DNA from 3 places in the Bacillus sp. EB106-04-04-XG123 genome. Region 1 is predicted to be linked to each of the others. Evidence: riboswitches for the same ligand, from Rfam matches in the RefSeq annotation. Region 1 holds a riboswitch; each other region holds the start of a gene.
What was found. Region 1 has a riboswitch for S-adenosylmethionine ahead of AC3WTB_RS09345 (5-methyltetrahydropteroyltriglutamate--homocysteine S-methyltransferase). Riboswitches for the same ligand answer to the same signal wherever they lie in the genome.
Positions count from the first base shown of each region.

Region 1 (6,613 bases):
GATTGCTGACTCTGGACTATCAACAGATGTAAAATCAGGCGGTACAGACGAAGCGTCAAAACAGAATGTGATATCAAAGTTATTCGATTTTATCTCTGGTGTCTTCACACCGATTCTTCCAGCCATCGCTGGAGCCGGTATGATCAAAGGAATTTTGGCACTGATGCTCACATTTCAGTGGATATCAGATAAAAGCAGCACGTATGCGATTTTAACAGCTATCGGAGATGGAGCCTTTTACTTCTTGCCGATTCTGCTTGCTGTAAGCGTAGCCAAAAAAATTGGTACAAATCAGTATATCGCAGCTGCCATTGCAGCAGCAGCACTGCACCCGCAGTTAACCGCTTTACTGGGTGCGGGAAATACAGAATTCCTCGGCTTGCCAGTGGTTGCCGTTGTGTACTCTTCATCGGTGATTCCAATTCTTCTTACCATTTGGCTCGGCTCATATGTTGAAAGATTCGCAGAAAAATATAGTCCAAAATCATTAAAGATCATCCTTGTTCCAACAGTTACACTTCTTGTCGTTGTACCGGTTATGCTCATCGCGGTTGGACCACTTGGTGGAATTATCGGTAATGGCCTTTCAGGTGGAATTGATTTATTGTTTAAACATGCAGGTATTCTGGCCGGACTCTTGATTGGCGGATTCATGTCACCATTGATCATTACGGGCATGCACTATGCACTGCTTCCAATCATGATTAACAACATTACATTAAACGGTTTTGACTTTATTCTTCCAATGATGTTTGTAGCGAATATGGCACAAGCAGGCGCAGCATTCGGTGTCTTCTTAAGATCAAAAAACAAAACATTCAAATCATTGGCGATGTCTACAAGTATTACAGCTTTAATGGGTATTACTGAACCTGCTATGTATGGTGTGAACATGCGATTGAAAAAACCGTTCTTTGCAGCCCTCATTGGTGCAGCAACAGGCGGCGTGTTCATGTCGATCTTTAAAGTAAAATCATATGTGGTATCTGGATCAGCAGGCCTCCCAGGTCTCCCAACATTCATTGGACCAACATTTGTCTACTCTATCATCGGCTTAATCATCGCCTTTGTCGTAGCATCAATCATGACACTTGTTCTAGGATTCAAAGATGTACCAGTGAAAGATGATAAAAAAGCAGACAAACCAGAAGAAAAAAAAGACACAGCAGGGCTTCAAAATGAAGTGGTACAAAGCCCGCTTGAAGGTCAATTAAAGCCGCTCAATCAAGTAAATGATGCAACATTCTCTAATGAAATCATGGGCAAGGGTACAGCCATTGTGCCAACTGTTGGACGCGTTGTTGCACCGTTCAATGGCAAGGTTGAAACCATTTTTCACACAAAACATGCCATTGGCTTGAAGAGCGACCAAGGCACAGAACTTCTTATTCATGTCGGGATTGACACGGTAAAGCTTGACGGAAAGTATTTCACAAGTCATGTGCAGTCCGGTGATCTTGTTAAAGCAGGAGATGTGCTTGTTGAATTTGATATCAAGGGTATTCAGCAAGAAGGCTATGATGTGACTACACCTGTTATTGTTACCAACACAAATGATTATGCTCAAGTTGATGCTGAAACAGATGGAGCAATTACAGTGAAAGAGACACTGCTTACAGTCAGTGTAGAAGAAAAAGAGGAGGGCATTCAACATGAACAAGTTAGAAAAAACATTTCCTAAAGGTTTCTTATGGGGCGGCGCTGTTGCAGCCAACCAAATTGAAGGTGCAAATAACAAAGATGGAAAAGGCTTATCGACAGCAGACGTATCACCGCATGGTATTATGCACCCATTCGATGAATCAATGAAAGACCTTAACTTATATCATGATGCCATCGATTTCTACCATCGCTATAAAGAAGATATTGCACTATTTGCAGAAATGGGATTCAAGTGCTTCAGACTATCCATTTCTTGGCCGCGTATTTTTCCAAATGGCGACGATGCGGAACCGAATGAAGCAGGCCTCGCTTTTTATGAAAGAGTATTTGATGAACTGCATAAGCATGGAATTGAGCCAGTTGTCACGATCTCTCACTATGAAATGCCGCTTGCACTTGTGAAAAACTACGGCGGATGGAGAAACCGTAAGCTTGTGGATCTTTATGAAACATACGCTAAAACATTGTTCACTCGCTTTAAAGATAAAGTGAAATATTGGATGACCTTCAATGAAATTAATGTCGTGTTACATGCGCCTTTCACTGGCGGCGGGCTTGTATTTGAAGAAGGTGAAGATGAGAAAAGCATTCAATATCAAGCAGCGCATCACCAATTTGTGGCAAGTGCTCTGGCTGTTAAAGCAGGACACGAAATCATTCCAGATGCAAAAATTGGCTGTATGATTGCAGCGATGACCACATATCCGTACAGCTCAAGACCAGAGGATATGTTTGCTGCAATTGAGCAAGACCGCAAAACATTGTTCTTCTCAGATGTACAGGCAAGAGGCTATTACCCAGGTTACATGAAACGTTATTTCCTTGAAAATGACATCAACATTGAGTTCCAAGACGGGGACGAAGACATTTTAAGAAACCATACAGTTGACTATATTGGCTTCAGTTATTATATGAGTTTTGTGACGAGTACAGATCCAAAGGTCCTTGAACAAGTTACTGGTGGTAACCTATTTGAAGGTGTGAAAAACCCATATCTGGAAGCAAGTGATTGGGGCTGGCAAATTGATCCGAAAGGACTTCGTACAACACTGAATCAGCTGTATGACCGCTACCAAAAGCCATTGTTTATCGTAGAAAATGGATTGGGTGCTGTCGATCAAGTAGAAGAAGACGGATCAATTCAAGACGATTACCGAATTGATTACCTCAGAAGCCATTTGCTAGAGGCGAGAGAAGCCATCGCAGACGGAGTCGACCTGATCGGTTATACAAGCTGGGGCCCAATTGACCTAGTCAGCGCATCAACGGCTGAAATGAAAAAACGCTACGGCTTCATTTATGTCGACCGTGATAATGAAGGAAACGGTACATTAGATAGAAAGAAAAAGAAAAGCTTCGATTGGTATAAACAAGTGATTGCGACGAATGGAGATCATTTAGACGCTTAACAAAAAGAGACAAACCGCTCATACGGCGGTTTGTCTTTTTTTCGTCAAAGGGACTAAGAAGTCCACACTTGATCAGCAATCTCAATCACATGACGCAGTTTTTCCCATTGCTGTTCTTCTGTTAACAGGTTGCCTTCCTCTGTTGAGGCGAATCCGCATTGTGGACTCAAACAAATTTGGTTAATGTCCACATATTGAGCCGCTTCCTCAATGCGTTTTTTAATCTGTTCAACTGGCTCAAGCTCACCGTATTTTGAAGTGACAAGGCCTAGTACGATTTGAAGGTTTGGGTTCTTCACATATCGAAGAGGCTCAAATCCGCCAGAACGATCGTCGTCGAATTCTAAAAAGAGACCATCAAGATCTAAGCCGGCGAAAATTGTTTCTGCCGCTGCTTCGTAACCACCTTCAGCTGCCCAAGTTGATTTAAAGTTACCGCGGCAAATGTGCATAGTAATCACCAAATCCTCTGGGCGATCAGCAACAGCTTCATTGATTGTCTTCGCAAACGACTCACGAAGTTCATCCTCTTCACGGCCAAAGGCTTTGATTTGTTCGTGACCTTTTTCAGAAAAGAACACGGCCCATGCCGTATCATCCAGCTGCAAGTAGCGGCAGCCTGCATCATAAAAAGCACGGATGGCTTTCTTATACGCCTGTGCCACATCATGGTGGAATTCCTCTAAGCTGTCATACACTCCTTCTTCAAGCTTTCCACGGAAAAAGAGCATATTCGGACTTGGAATCGTCATTTTAGCTGTATGATCACCAGCGATGCTGTGAAGGAAACGATAATCCTCCAACATTGGATGATCTGTAAAATCGATCTTGCCTGTTACCTTGATCCCTCTTGCTTTTGTCGTCGTGTTATGGAATTGAATGCCCTGATCTGCTTCAAATCCTTCAACCCCATCGAGTCCTTCCAGAAAGTCAAAATGCCACCATGCACGTCTGAACTCACCATCTGTGACAACCTCTAACCCAATTTCTTTTTGCTTCTCTACAATACGTGTGATTTCTTCGTTTTCAATTTGTCGGAGTTGTTCTGCTGTCAGCGTACCGTCTGCTTTTAGCTTGCGTGCTTCCTTGATGCGTTCTGAACGTAGTAAGCTTCCTACTTGATCTGCGCGGTATGGCGGTTTCGTTGTTTTCTTTCCAATGGTTTGTACTTGTGTCATGCTGAATCCCTTCTTTCTTCAGGTTAAAAAATCAAATAAAAAAGCTCTTCCTTGGATAAGGAAGAGCATCATATACTGTGAGAACTCTGCCTTATCTTCAAACAAGCATCTGCTTGCTTAAGGAATTAGCACCATTCTGTTCCTAGGAACAGCGGTTGCCGGGTTTCACAGGGCCAGTCCCTCCACCACTCTTAATAAGGTTACCTTTTGATTCAATTTTCTTAATAAACACAATTATTCAACCTTTTCAGGGAAAAGTCAATGGTTTTTACAATTTAATTTCCTACATGAACAAATCAGCAACAAGAACACCAGCAAGTCCGACAAGTGAAAGCACGGTGACCATCAATGTCCACGTTTTAAAGGTTTGAGCCATTGATAGGTTAAAGTATTCTTTATAAATCCAGAAACCCGCATCATTCACATGAGAGAACGTGATACTGCCGGCACCTGTTGCGATCACCATTAATTCAGGGCTGACACCCGTCAGGCCAATCAGTGGTGCAGAAATGCCAGCCGCCGTGAGACCGGCGACAGTCGCTGATCCTAAAGAGACACGAAGGACAGCAGCAATGAGCCAAGTCAGAAGCAGGGGAGAAAGTGTGCTTCCTTGCATAATCCCTGCAATATATTGATCGACGCCGCTATCAATGAGCACCTGTTTAAAGGCGCCTCCGCCCGCAATAATTAATAAAATCATGGCAATAGAGCCGATAGAATCCGCGATGGACTTCATCACGTCCTGCATGCTCTTTCCTCTTCCAAGCCCAAACGTGTAGATGGCAAGCAGCACTGAGATTAATAGTGCAATCGCCGGTTCGCCTAAAAACTCAGCGGTAGGCAGCAATGGGGAGGAAGGGAAGAAAATTTCTAGAAATGCTCTGAAAGTCATAAGCAATACAGGCAAAACAGCGGTGAAAATGCTAATACCGAAGCTAGGCATTTCTTCTTCTGTGAATTCCTTTGGATTAAATAAGTTCTTTGGAATATGTGCGTGCAACTGGTCTTTTTTAAATAGTTTTGTAAACAGAAGTCCACCTACTAAAACAGCAGGAATCGCTAAAATAATCCCAACCAATAAGGTTTGTCCCATGTTTGCTTGAAAGACATTCGCAATGGCAGTCGGCCCTGGGTGAGGAGGGAGGAAGCCATGTGTGGTGATGAGAGCAGCGACAAGCGGCATGCCCACATACAGCACAGGAAGTCTTGCAGCCTGAGCGATCGTAAAGACTAATGGAATTAAAATAATGAATCCGGTTTCATAAAATAGAGCAATTCCAATCACAAATCCAGTCAGCATTGTCGCCCATTGAATTTTTCCGATGCCAAATCGGTCAATGAGTGTCATCGCGATACGCTGAGCACCGCCAGAATCAGCCATCAATTTCCCAAGCATCGCTCCAAAACCGAGAACGAGTGCCAGGTGTCCGAGCGTACTGCCAAGTCCTTTTTCGACGGAAGCAATCGCTTCTAGCGGTGTCATCCCTTCTAACACAGCAACAATTAAAGAGACAATAATCAAAGAAATGAAAGCGTTTAACTTAAAGACAACCATGAGTAAAAGCAATAACAAAACGCCAAGTCCAATAAACACTAACGACATGATCTTTCCTCCTTTGTGGTGCATAAGGGGGCGCAAACACCCCCTATGCCTTATCCTTCAAGTATGTCTACAGCTTCTTTTAACGTATCCTTTGACCCAACATTTCCCGGGAAAATCACATAAGACATGAAAGGGAATTTACTTTCTTCTCCTGTTTGCCAAACAGGGATCCCTGGTTTGATTTGACCTGCCACGGTCGCACGTCTCACGCTAAGTCCTCTTGTCCCAATATCGCTGGAAGTAATTCCGCCTTTGGCAATGAGATACTTAGGTCGAATGGTGAGGCGCTGGACAATACTTGTCACAGCATCACTAATCTGTACAGAGAGCTTTAATTCTTCCTCTTGGCGATCATCCCCAAGATCAAGCCGTTCTCTTCTTGTATAAACAGCCACAGATTGACCTGCTGCCAACAGTGCTTCAGTTTGCTGAATGACACGGTCAATTTCTTTGCGAAAGGCATCAGGCTCTAACACGAGGTGTGTATTAAATTCAATAAAAGCCATCTCTTTATTTTGCTCAAGCGCTTTTAATTGTTCTGTTGTTTTTTTCACATGAGAACCGACCATAATGAGGCCACCATGAGGGCTTTCTTCTTGTATCAAGTCACCTCTTGTTAATAAGGCGTGATCCCCTATACCGCCTAGTACCTTTGTGAGCGCCGCCGCACTTCTGAACATCAGCTGCTGTCCTGCTTGAATGGCTTCAATGAGAGCTGTGACAAAGACTTTGACATCGTCATAGTCTACAGCGTTTACAAC
Region 1 covers NZ_JBYTDZ010000002.1:767,342-773,954, reverse strand. The annotation lists gene AC3WTB_RS09355 (beta-glucoside-specific PTS transporter subunit IIABC) at 1-1,681, shown strand, start outside; gene bglH (aryl-phospho-beta-d-glucosidase) at 1,653-3,071, shown strand; gene AC3WTB_RS09345 (5-methyltetrahydropteroyltriglutamate--homocysteine S-methyltransferase) at 3,125-4,249, opposite strand; SAM riboswitch class I at 4,338-4,450, opposite strand; gene AC3WTB_RS09340 (gluconate:H+ symporter) at 4,533-5,852, opposite strand; gene AC3WTB_RS09335 (four-carbon acid sugar kinase family protein) at 5,903-6,613, opposite strand, start outside.

Region 2 (6,613 bases), on a different contig from region 1:
CAATAAATCCGTTCTAGATTTCCTATACGGCATCCCGAAAGATAAAGTTGAATGCTCACTCGATCTATTTTTTCGAAAAGGTACGTTAAAAAGAGAAATCTCCATTCAGCTGGAAAATGGCGAAACAAAATACATTGAATTTGTCGCAGAGCATGACACGATGAATCAGCAATATATAGTGGTCATGCGAGACATTTCTTCAAAGAAAATATTAGAACGAGAACGCTCCATGAATGAGCAGCTGTTCAAAGATTTGTTTGACCGAGCCATTGACGGGATGGTCATATTTGATCAGGATGGCTGCATGATTGATGCGAATCATTCTTTTTGTCAGAGCTTTGAACTGCAAAAGACGGATTTAACCGATCGCTATTTACATGAATTTGTCGAAGGCGATAATCTTCCAGCTTTGCAGCATCTTTTAACGTCACTTAAAGAAACAGGGAAAGCAAAAGGGGAGCTTCCTGTTACCCTTCAATCTGGCCAGCAAAAATTATTCGAACTCACCATTACATCAAATGTGATGAGTGGTTTTTATATGTCCATCATGCGGGATATTACAGAAAAAAGGCTAATGGAAGAGAAGCTGTTAAAAAGTGAAGAACGCTTTAGAGAAATTTTCGAAAATGCAATGGATGCCATCATTATATGGGCGGACGATGGAGAGATTGTGAGAGCCAATGAATCAGCCTGCCGAATTTTTGAATTACCGATGCACTCGCTGATTGGCAAAAAGCTCACCGACTTTCTCGTCAAATCTGATAAGAGATATAGACCAACAAGAAGACGTTATATCCGCAATCATGAAATAAGGGAAGAGCTATTGTTCAAAATGGCAAATGGGCAGTATAAAGAGCTTGAGTTTACATCAAAGTATGCGGTATTAGAAGGACAGCACTTAACCATTTTACGTAATGTAAGTGATCGAAAAAGAATGGAGCAGGAGCTGCGCGAAAGTGAGCTCAAATTCCGTAAAGTATTTAATGGGTCAATGGACGGCATTGTTCTTTTTGATAATCAATACCGAATCATTGAAGTCAATCCATCTGCAAGCGAGCTGCTTCAATTGAAGGACGATCATTTAACAGAAATGAATCTTTTCCACATCCTTGCCCCTTATCAAATTGAAAATTTGGCTCAACCAGCCGAGGCGATGTCATTAGATGAAATGGACAATGAGGTTCCATTTGTACTGAACCATCCAGATCAGCGTATACTGGAATTCTCTTTTAAACGCAACATTATCCATAATATGAATTTGGCGATCTTTAGAGATGTGACAGAGCGGAAGGAACTAGAAGAGCGGGTGAGAAAATCAGATACCCTTCATGTGGTCGGAGAGCTTGCTGCTGGAATTGCTCATGAAATTAGAAACCCGATGACAGCCTTAAAAGGATTCATTCAGCTGTTAAAAGGAAATATAGAAGGGGAGTATTCGCTCTATTTTAATGTCATCACATCAGAGCTGAAAAGAATTGAATCCATCATCACCGAATTTTTGATTTTAGCGAAACCGCAAGCCATTGTATATGAAGAGAAAAATGTGGTGCAAATTGTGAAGGATACGATGGATCTCCTGCACGCACAAGCGAATCTTGGCAATGTTCAAATGCATCTCAATGTGCTGGACGAGATACCACTGATATATTGTGAACAAAACCAATTAAAGCAGGTCTTTATTAACATTTTAAAAAATGCAATTGAAGTCATGCCGCGCAAAGGAAATGTCTATGTGAGCATTCAGCGAAAGGGCGAGGAGCATATTGTCATTTCCTTGCGTGATGAAGGCTGCGGAATGGCGGAGGATAAGCTAAAGCGTCTAGGTGAGCCTTTTTATACAACGAAAGAAAGAGGAACTGGACTTGGGTTAATGGTTAGTTATAAAATTATTGAAGAGCATCAAGGAACCATTGAGGTAGAAAGTGAGGAAGGCGTAGGAACCGTCTTCCATCTCACGCTTCCACTAAGGCAGCAGAAACAAGAAGGAGAGCAGTAACGTGTATTATACCGTCTATCACGCACCCATCGGGGCATTATACATACTAGAAAAGGACGGTGCCATCATCGAGGTGATGTTTGATGATGAGCCGTTTTTAGCAAAAAAGCAGGCAATGAATCTAAACCAAGCAGATACGCCTGTCTTACAAGAAGCGAAAAAGCAGCTAGATGAATATTTCAAGGGAGAGCGTCAAGTATTCGATCTCCCGCTCAAGCAAACAGGTTCTCCGTTCCAAGAGCAGGTGTGGGGAGCATTGTCGACCATTCCATATGGTGAATCAAAAAGCTATGCAGACATTGCAGAAGCGATAGGCAATCCCAAGGCTGTAAGAGCCATCGGACAAGCTAACAGACGAAATGCATTACCTATTTTTATTCCGTGTCACAGGGTGATTGGAAAAGACCGGTCTCTGACGGGCTATGCAGGATCGAAGACAGACATGAAAGCGGTCCTCCTTGAATTAGAAGGCATCCCATTTGTTCAAAAATAAATCGATTGACCTGTTCCGAATTTTTCCTAAGCGACATATCCTTTTATTAAGCTAAAAAAGTTGGTTGAGGGAAAAAGGAGGGCGCTGGCATGTTTTGGGGCAAAAAAGGTAAAATGTATGCCGTTACGTCACTATGTGTCAAAATGAACGTCTTGACGGAAGAACAGAAAAAAGAAATCTTAACAAAAACGAATCAAGAAACAAAAAAGCGCGGTGCTCTTAAATGACAAGAACACGGCGCTTTTTTACGATCATTGGGAGATGCTTTCGGCGAAAAGAGCATCAATCTCTTCTGCATAGTTCGATGTGATAATTCCCTTTTCTGTAATGATGCCTGAAATAAGATGATGAGGAGTGACATCAAAGGCGGGATTGAATACTTGAACATCGGGCGGTGCAATGGGGACACCGTTTAATTCCTTTACTTCCAGCGGGTCGCGTTCTTCAATTGGAATATCTGACCCGTCACGGGTGGATACATCAAAGGTTGAAAGCGGTGCTGCTACAAAAAACGGAATGTGAAAATGTTTGGCTAGAACGGCAAGACCTAACGTTCCAATCTTATTCGCTGTATCTCCATTACGGGCGATACGGTCAGCTCCAACAATGACAGCAGAAATTTGCTTTTCTTTCATCGTATGGGCGGCCATGTTATCTGTAATGAGTGTCACATCCACGCCGCCTTGCATGAGCTCCCATGTTGTCAGACGAGCGCCTTGAAGAACAGGGCGTGTTTCACATGCATAAATGTGAAGGTCAAGATTTTTCTTTTTGGCTAAATAAAAAGGAGCAAGGGCTGTTCCGTACCGGCTCGTTGCGATGGAGCCTGCATTACAAATGGTCATGATACGGTCACCTGATTTAAAGAGCTGGAGTGCATTTTGACCGATTTGTCTGCATGTTTCTTCATCTTCAATTTGAATTTGAATGGCTTCATGGACAAGATCAGTTTTAGCTGCATTCACTGATGCTGCACGCTGAATGCGCTGCAGCAGCCGGTCTAATGCCCAGGCGAGGTTCACAGCGGTTGGACGAGCACTGTTTAAATATTCTTTGATTCGAATCACTTCTTGTTTAAAAACATCGATTTCTTCTGTCTCAATGGCTTGCGCACTAAGTGCCAGTCCAAATGCTGCTGTAATGCCAATCGCAGGCGCTCCGCGTACTTTTAATGTCACAATTGCATCATACACATCTTCTTTCGTATATAAATGCTCAAAGACGGTTTCGGCCGGTAATTTTTGCTGATTTAAAATGTGAATACGGTTTTCTTCCCATTCGACAGAACGGGGGACTTCAAATTCTTTTGACAAAACCCGTCACTCCTTTACAGATGGCTGGAATAATGCGACGAGGTCAGACGCTGTTTCCACTGCATGATATTGTTTGATAAATGTTTTTCCAAGTGTCAGTGCTGCTTTTTTCTGCTGAATCCGTCTAGTTGGAGATGGAATCGCATCAAGATCAGCGGCATGAGCAAGACCAATTGTTCGGCGGACAAGCTCACAGCCGGCAAAGCCTGTCGCTTCTTTTAAAATCCGGTCAAACGTTGTTTCTAAAAAGCTGTCCGATACACTAAATGCTTCAATGCTGTCCTCTTTCCAAGCTTTTGTGAACACTTCTTTGAATGTTGACCATACATTGACGACATGGTCAAAAAGGTGCTGCTGCTCGTGTTCATTCTCGCGAGATAAAGCATTCAGGAACAGATTGGCGATAAAGTGGCCGATATCGAATCCAAAGGGACCGTAAAACGCGAATTCTGGATCAATGATTTTCGTTTCAGTCTCATTTGCAAAAATACTGCCTGTATGAAGATCTCCATGAACCAATGTTTCAGCTGATGTCAGGAAGATACGCTTCAATTCTGCTGCTTTGGCTTGCAGCTCAAGATCTGCCCAAAGCGCTTCTGCTGATTCTCTTAATTCTTCTTCGAAGTCATTTGTTTCACTATCAAAGAAAGGGTCTGTGAAGACGAGTTTTTCTGTGATATCACACAGGTCAGGGTTCGTAAATTGCTTCACAAATTGTTTTTTGATTTTAGGATTTGTCGCAAAGTCAGATGTGTAAAAAAGTGTTTTTCCTAAAAATTCTCCAACATGATCAGATAAATGCGGATATTGTTTTCCGGCAATTAGCCCTTTTCTGACGATTTCTAAGTGTGAGAGATCCTCCATGGCTGTCACTGCAAGAGCTGTATCCGAGTAATAGACCGCTGGTACGAGATGCGGCGCATATTCTGACTGTTTGATCAGGGCAGCACTTTCAATTCTTGCCCGGTCTAATGTAAGAGGCCAGCTCTCACCAACCACCTTTGCATAAGGCAGCGCCTGCTTGATGATCAATCCTTTTTCTTGTTTGTGATCATAAATATGAAAGACGTAATTTAAATTCCCGTCGCCGATTTCAGTACAAGTCAAATGACTGCTTTCTTGGATTAAGCCAAGTCTAATTGCGAGTGCAACTGCCGAGCTTTCTGTTAGTTCTTCATATGATGCCGTAAGTGTAACCAATTGCTTCCCCTCCAAATCATATAAAAAAGCCTCTTTCTCCTGAGAGAAAGAGGCTTGATGGTGTGTATGCTCAAAGCCTCTCTTATCTCTCAGCACATGCGTCTGATGGAATTAGCACCGTGCCCTATAAGACAATTGTCTTGGCGCGTTACTTGCTGCGCCCCACTTCACAGTGGTATTAACGGTCGGTTGCTGTTGGGGTCAAAAGGCCAAATCCCTCGCCCAACTCTCGATAAGAGAAATCAATATGTAATTGTTTCGTGTCTGTTTGCATTTCTTAATTCAAGATATTATCAGAGCTGCGCTTTACATGTCAATCTTTTTTCAAAATTGCTTTACAATTCATAAAACAATCCATTACAGTGATTGTATTGTTACGTAACTTGAATAGAAGGTGAAGAAATGGAATTCCAGCAATCAGATGTGTTGAAACAATTACCGAAACAATTTTTTGCGTCCCTTGTCCAAAAGGTGCAGAAAAAAGTGCAGGAAGGGGCAGATATCATTAATTTGGGGCAGGGAAATCCTGATCAGCCAACTCCTCCCCACATTGTAAAAGCCATGCAGGAAGCGGTAGCAAAACCTGAAAATCATCAATACTCCTCATTCCGTGGAACAGCGAAATTAAAAAAGGCCGCTGCCGCTTTTTATGAAAGAGAATATGGCGTTACGCTTGATCCAAAGACGGAAATTGCGATTTTATTTGGCGGGAAAGCAGGGCTTGTTGAGCTGCCTCAATGTCTGCTGAATCCGGGTGATACGCTTCTCGTCCCTGACCCAGGTTATCCTGATTATTGGTCAGGTGCTGTACTTGCTGGAGCTCATATGGTGACCATGCCACTTCTTGAAAAAAATGATTTTTTACCTGACTACGATTTGCTGCCTGAGGATGATAAGAAAAAGGCAAAATTAATGTATTTAAATTACCCCAACAATCCGACGGGGGCTACGGCAAGCCGTTCATTTTTTAAAGAAACCGTTACATTTGCGAAAGATCACAAGCTTTGTGTTGTCCATGATTTTGCATATGGCGGCATTGGATTTGATGGGGAAAAGCCGATCAGCTTTCTGCAAGTAGATGGAGCGAAAGAGACGGGAATAGAAATTTACACATTGTCTAAAACGTACAATATGGCAGGGTGGAGAGTAGGATTTGCAGCAGGGAATCCGTCTGTTATTGAAGCGATTGAGCTTTATCAGGATCATTTGTTTGTCTCGTTGTTTAAAGCCACGCAGGATGCAGCAGCGGAAGCCCTATTAAGCGATCAAACATGCGTACGGGTGCAAAATGACCGATATGAGAAAAGGCGGAATGTGTGGATAGCTGCCTGCAAAGAAATTGGCTGGGAAGTCAGTGCACCAAAGGGATCATTTTTTGCTTGGTTAAAGGTGCCAGAAGGATATACATCTGAAGCCTTTTCTGATTTATTATTAGAAAAAGCACATGTTGTTGTAGCGCCAGGTAACGGCTTTGGTGCTCACGGTGAAGGGTACGTGAGAGTAGGGCTTCTTACAAGCGAGGAGCGGTTACAAGAAGCTGCTCAGCGCATCGCTGCCTTGAAGCTGTTTGAAAAAAAGCCATTGACAACATAAAAAAATGGTGCGATAATT
Region 2 covers NZ_JBYTDZ010000001.1:568,997-575,609, reverse strand. The annotation lists gene AC3WTB_RS02920 (PAS domain S-box protein) at 1-1,996, shown strand, start outside; gene AC3WTB_RS02915 (methylated-DNA--[protein]-cysteine S-methyltransferase) at 1,998-2,489, shown strand; gene AC3WTB_RS02910 (hypothetical protein) at 2,579-2,716, shown strand; gene mtnA (S-methyl-5-thioribose-1-phosphate isomerase) at 2,741-3,802, opposite strand; gene mtnK (S-methyl-5-thioribose kinase) at 3,809-5,002, opposite strand; SAM riboswitch class I at 5,083-5,240, opposite strand; gene AC3WTB_RS02895 (pyridoxal phosphate-dependent aminotransferase) at 5,405-6,595, shown strand.
Region 2: another riboswitch for S-adenosylmethionine. It lies ahead of mtnK (S-methyl-5-thioribose kinase); the one in region 1 lies ahead of AC3WTB_RS09345 (5-methyltetrahydropteroyltriglutamate--homocysteine S-methyltransferase).

Region 3 (6,613 bases), on a different contig from region 1:
AATGGTGGATACATGTGCGGCAGAATTTGAATCAGAGACACCTTATTTCTACAGCACGTATGAAGATGAAAATGAATCAGAACGTACAGACAAGAAAAGCGTTATCGTATTAGGTTCAGGTCCCATCCGAATTGGACAAGGGGTTGAATTTGATTATGCGACCGTTCACTCTGTGTGGGCAATTAAACAAGCAGGCTATGAAGCGATCATTATTAACAACAACCCTGAAACGGTCTCAACAGACTTTAGTATTTCAGATAAGCTCTACTTTGAACCACTCACTGTAGAAGACGTGATGCATATCATCGACCTTGAACAGCCTGAAGGAGTTGTCGTTCAGTTCGGCGGGCAAACAGCGATCAACTTAGCAGATGAATTATCAAATAGAGGGGTTAAAATTCTTGGAACTTCTCTAGAAGACCTAGACCGCGCAGAAAACCGGGACAAGTTTGAACAAACGTTAGAAACACTCGGCGTGCCCCAGCCTAAAGGGAAAACAGCAACGTCTGTGCCTGAAGCAGTAGCGATTGCCAATCAAATTGGCTACCCAGTCCTTGTCCGTCCTTCCTATGTATTAGGCGGCCGCGCGATGGAAATTGTGTATCAAGAAGCCGAGCTTCTTCACTACATGGAGAATGCGGTGAAGGTCAATCCGCAACATCCAGTGTTAATTGACAAGTATTTGACAGGAAAAGAAATTGAAGTAGATGCCGTGTCTGATGGCGAAACGGTCGTGATACCAGGCATTATGGAACACATTGAAAGAGCCGGAGTTCACTCTGGTGACTCGATTGCAGTCTATCCGCCGCAAACATTGTCTGAGGACATCAAAGCGAAGATCGCAGAATACACGATCAAGCTTGCAAAAGGACTTAACATTATTGGGCTTTTGAACATCCAATTTGTCCTATCAAAAGGCGAAGTGTATGTACTTGAAGTGAACCCGCGATCAAGCCGGACGGTTCCTTTCTTAAGTAAAATCACAGGCATCCCGATGGCCAACCTTGCGACAAAAGTCATCTTAGGCGACAAGCTCAAAAATTATGGCTACGAAGAAGGGCTTCACACAGAGCAAGAAGGAGTGTACGTTAAAGTCCCAGTCTTCTCTTTTGCTAAATTAAGAAGAGTCGATATTACACTCGGACCTGAAATGAAATCAACAGGTGAAGTCATGGGGAAAGATGTCACGATCGAAAAAGCCCTATATAAAGGATTGATTGCGTCAGGTATTCAAATTCCTAATGACGGAACAGTACTTCTGACAGTGGCTGATAAGGATAAAGAAGAAGGACTTGAGATCGCAAGAAGATTCCATTCAATCGGCTATCATATTTTAGCGACAGAAGGAACGGCGAATTATTTAAAACAAGCCTCCATTCCATCAAGTGTGGTCGGCAAAATTGGAGAGGAAGGCAAAAACCTTCTCGATGTCATTCGAAACGGGGAAGCGCAATTTGTCATCAACACCTTAACAAAAGGAAAACAGCCGGCAAGAGACGGCTTTAGAATTAGACGTGAATCTGTTGAAAACGGAGTGGCCTGCTTAACGTCCTTAGATACAGCAGAAGCCATTTTAAGAGTGCTTGAGAGCATGACATTTAGAGCAGATGAAATGCCAGAAGTGAAAACGAATGCTGAGGTGACAGTAACGATATGAAAAAAGCATACTTGACGGTCGTCTCGAACCGAGAGATCGCTGATCATATTTACGAAATGACATTAAAAGGAGACCTTGTGGACTCCTTTCAAACGGCTGGACAATTCCTTCATCTAAAGGTCAGTGAATCCATGACACCGCTGCTGAGAAGACCGATCAGTATTGCCAACATTCATGCCGAGCAAAAAGAAGCAACCATCATTTACCGCGCAGAGGGAGAGGGCACAAAGCTCCTCTCCCAAAAGCGGGAGGGAGAATCAGTCGATGTATTAGGGCCGCTTGGAAACGGGTATGATCCTTCAGTCGTCCAGCCCGGAGAGACGGCATTACTAGTCGGCGGCGGAATTGGCGTACCGCCTCTATATGAACTGTCCAAGCGTTTAACGAAAAAAGGCGTCATCGTGAAGCATGTGCTCGGCTTTCAATCGAAAAAGGATGTATTTTACGAGGAGAAATTTCAAGCACTAGGCGATACGTTTATTGCAACGGTTGATGACACATACGGTGCTAAAGGCTTTGTAACAGATGTGATAAAAGAGCAAAACCTGAGCTTTGATGTGCTGCTTTCATGCGGTCCAACACCTATGCTAAAAGCGCTGAAAGACACGTATCCTGATAAGCCCGTCTATATTTCGATGGAAGAACGAATGGGCTGCGGAATTGGTGCGTGCTTTGCATGTGTCTGTCATACCGATCAGCTCGACAAACCTTACGTCAAAGTCTGTCTTGATGGACCTGTTTTTAAAGCAGAGGAGGTGGCGTTGTCATGCTAAACATTGAGTTACCGGGATTATCTTTAAAAAATCCAATCATCCCTGCATCAGGCTGCTTCGGGTTCGGGAGAGAATTTGCATCCTTATATGACCTATCATTGCTAGGCGGTATCATGATCAAAGCCACAACCCTTGAACCGAGATTTGGCAATCCCACGCCAAGGGTAGCCGAGACAGGAGCTGGTATGCTTAATGCAATCGGCCTTCAAAATCCGGGTCTAAAAGGCGTGCTTGAAAATGAGCTGCCTTGGCTTGAACAATTTGATACACCTATTATTGCGAATGTTGCTGGCTCACAGGTTGATGATTATGTGGAAGTAGCCAAGCAAATCAGCCAAGCAAAAAATGTTCATGCCCTTGAACTGAATATTTCTTGCCCAAATGTGAAAACAGGCGGGATTGCCTTCGGTACAGATCCAAATATGGCGGCGTCATTGACAAAAGCGGTCAAGGAAGTCTCTTCTGTACCTGTCTATGTCAAGCTGTCACCTAACGTAGCCAATATTGTGGAGATTGCTCAAGCGATTGAAGCTGCTGGAGCGGATGGACTCACCATGATTAACACATTAATCGGTATGCGTTTAGATTTAAAAACGGGGAAACCCATCCTTGCCAATAAAACAGGCGGATTATCAGGACCAGCTGTCAAACCGGTCGCTGTGCGCATGGTACACGAGGTGAGTCAAGCGGTTTCTATTCCGATTATCGGGATGGGCGGAGTGCAAAGTGCTGAAGATGTACTTGAATTTTTACTAGCAGGTGCAAGTGCAGTAGCTGTCGGCACAGCCAATTTTGTGAATCCATTTATTTGCCCGGAAATCATTGAAGAGCTGCCAAATGTGTTAGCAGCATATGGTTATTCATCTGTAGAGGAATGTATCGGAAGGAGCTGGAAACATGAAGCACTTGCCCATCATCGCGCTTGATTTTCCATCAGGGAAGGACGCGCTTGCCTTTTTAGACCCTTTTGAAGGGACACCATTATTTGTGAAGGTAGGCATGGAGCTGTTTTACCAAGAAGGTCCTGCCATCATTGACGCACTAAAAGAAAAAAATTGCCGTATTTTCCTTGATCTGAAGCTTCATGATATTCCAACAACCGTGCAAAAAGCGATGAACCGGCTTGCTGCACTTGGTGTTGATTTGGTCAATGTGCATGCTGCTGGCGGGAAACGAATGATGCAGGCTGCGTTAGAGGGACTTGAAAGCGGGACTCCTGCTGGACAAAACCGCCCGGGCATTATTGCAGTGACCCAGCTGACTAGTACGTCAGAAGACATGATGAGAAATGAATTACTCATTGACCGTCCGCTGCAAGAGACTGTGATCCGGTACGGACAATTAGCATATGAAAGTGGGCTGGACGGGGTTGTTTGTTCTGTTCATGAATCTAAAGCACTTCATGAACATATTTCACCATCCTTTCTCACTGTAACGCCAGGAATTCGCTTACCGAATGATCAAACTGATGACCAACAGCGCGTGGCGACACCGGCCTATGCAAAAGAGCAAGGTGTTTCACAAATCGTTGTTGGAAGATCAATCACAAAAGCTGATAAACCAATAGAAGCCTATCATCAAATTTTGAAAGAGTGGGAGTGACTGCCAGATGAAATCAAAAATCGCGAAACATCTATTACAAATCAAAGCGGTCTCATTAAAACCAGACGAACCGTTTACATGGGCGAGCGGTATAAAATCACCGATCTATTGTGATAACCGCCTGACATTGTCATTTCCAGAAGTGAGACACGACATTGCTGAAGGTCTAAAAGATTTGATTCTCACTCATTTCAAGGGAGCAGAGGTTGTCGCGGGTACTGCAACAGCAGGCATTCCTCATGCGGCATTAGCAGCAGACCGCTTGAACATCCCGATGTGTTATGTCAGAAGTAAGCCGAAAGCACATGGAAAAGGAAATCAAATTGAAGGGGCCGTATCAAAAGGCCAAAAGGTTGTCGTCGTAGAAGACCTTATTTCCACAGGAGGCAGTGTGCTTGAAGTGGTCGCTGCTCTTCAAGATGAGGGCTGCGAGGTACTAGGAGTTGCCGCGATCTTCACATACGGACTGCCAAAAGCAGCGGCAGCCTTTCAAGAAAAAAATATTCCATATGTCACCCTAACAGACTATGACACATTGACAGACGTGGCACTTGAACTGAAAGCGATTGAGCCTGCTGCGATGAACAAACTAAAACGCTGGAGACAAGATCCTTCCTCAGAATCTTGGATGGAAGAAACGGTCTGAAAAGTCAAAGCCCATCGTTAACAAAAACTGTGCCTGCCCGCACAGTTTTTTATTTAGGTAAAAATAGTAAAAAAGACTCAAATTTTAATAAAAACTAATCCTATCAATAAAGTCGGGTTGACTTTTGTTTGAATTGTGTTAATATTTAAGACAAATTGAAACTCTTATCCAGAGAGGTGGAGGGACTGGCCCGATGAAACCCGGCAACCTGCGATTCGCAAGGTGCTACTTCCTGCAAAATGATTCTATTTTGAAAGATAAGGAAATCGTGAGCTTCCTCATCTTTCTTTCGGACTGAAAGAAAGTTTTTTTATTTTAACGGTGAGGAGGAAGAGGAGATGGAAGTGAAACAAAATCAGGATGAGGACTTAGTAAAGCATATGCAAGAACTGATTGGGGATATGAAATTCGGTTCAATTACGTTAATTGTTCAGGACGGTCAAGTGATTCAAGTGGAAAAGAACGAAAAAATTAGATTGAAGTAGTGCGGATAAAAGCAATATGAGCTGTACTCCGGAAGGGGAGAAATCATGTTAACTTATGAAAATTGGCAAGAGCCGTCCATTACATTTCAAGAAGATGATTTGTATAAAGGAGCCCTGTCTGTACTGAAATGGGCGTACGGTCATTATGGTGACCAGCTCGTATATGCGTGCAGCTTTGGGATTGAGGGCATCGTTCTGATTGATCTGATTGCAAAAGTAAAAAAAGATGCGAAAATTGTCTTTTTAGATACAGGTCTGCATTTTAAAGAAACATACGACACAATTGATGCAGTAAAGGAAAGATACCCGGGTTTAGACATTGAACTGAAAACGCCTGAGCTGACGGTTGAACAGCAAAATGAGCAGCACGGTGATCAATTATGGAAAACAAATCCTCAAAGCTGCTGCCATATGCGTAAGGTCATTCCTTTGCAAGAAGCCCTATCTGGTTATCCAGCTTGGCTTTCCGGTTTAAGAAGAGAGCAGTCACCAAAACGAGCAGGGACGAATTTCTTAAATAAGGATGAAAAATTCAAATCAGTGAAAGTATGTCCGCTTATCCATTGGACGTGGAAGGACATATGGAGATATGCATCTAGAGAAGAACTTACTTATAATCCGCTGCATGACCAGGGATATCCAAGTATCGGCTGTGCACCGTGTACACAACCAGCATTTACTGCAGATGATCTGCGTTCTGGCAGATGGTCAGGCACAGCAAAGACAGAGTGCGGATTACATGAGTAAGGGAGCATAATGTATGGAAATCGCCGCAATTTTATTTAGTCTATTCTTTGCTTTAAACATAGGCGCAAGCGGAGCAGCTGCTTCTATGGGCATTGCGTACGGGTCAGGCGCGATTCAAAAGCCCATTTATGCGCTCAGCGTTTGTGCAGTTGGGATTTTAGCAGGTTCAGTGATTGGCGGCGGTGAGGTCGTCAAAACGATCAGCTCTGGTATTATGCCAGAATCAGTCATTACACTTGAAATCGTTTGTATTATCATTGGTTCTGCTGCACTATCACTTTTCATAGCGAATCTGATGGCGATCCCTTTATCAACAAGTGAGGTCACAGTAGGGGCTGTGGTTGGTGTGGCCGTCGCGTATAAAGTATTGTTTGTGAAATCCATTTTAGTGATTGTGGCATTTTGGGTGATCATCCCGATTTTCGCCTTTCTTTTTACCTTTGCTGTCGTCAAAATCATCAGAATGTTCCCTAAACGGAAGCTGTCTAAAAAAGGCACAGCTATTTTATCTGTCGTGTTAATCCTCAGCGGATTTCTAGAGGCGTTTTCAGCTGGTATGAACAATGTCGCAAATGCGGTCGGTCCGCTTGTCGCGTCAGGCGTTTTGTCAGTCGGGCAAGGAACTCTTTACGGCGGGATCTTTGTTGCACTTGGTGCGCTTTTGCTTGGGAGAAGGGTACTAGAAACAAACGGAAAGAAAATC
Region 3 covers NZ_JBYTDZ010000001.1:365,851-372,463, reverse strand. The annotation lists gene carB (carbamoyl-phosphate synthase (glutamine-hydrolyzing) large subunit) at 1-1,657, shown strand, start outside; gene AC3WTB_RS01865 (dihydroorotate dehydrogenase electron transfer subunit) at 1,654-2,430, shown strand; gene AC3WTB_RS01860 (dihydroorotate dehydrogenase) at 2,424-3,356, shown strand; gene pyrF (orotidine-5'-phosphate decarboxylase) at 3,328-4,032, shown strand; gene pyrE (orotate phosphoribosyltransferase) at 4,040-4,678, shown strand; SAM riboswitch class I at 4,840-4,942, shown strand; gene AC3WTB_RS01845 (DUF2292 domain-containing protein) at 5,059-5,163, shown strand; gene AC3WTB_RS01840 (phosphoadenylyl-sulfate reductase) at 5,209-5,910, shown strand; gene cysP (sulfate permease) at 5,924-6,613, shown strand, end outside.
Region 3: another riboswitch for S-adenosylmethionine. It lies ahead of AC3WTB_RS01845 (DUF2292 domain-containing protein); the one in region 1 lies ahead of AC3WTB_RS09345 (5-methyltetrahydropteroyltriglutamate--homocysteine S-methyltransferase).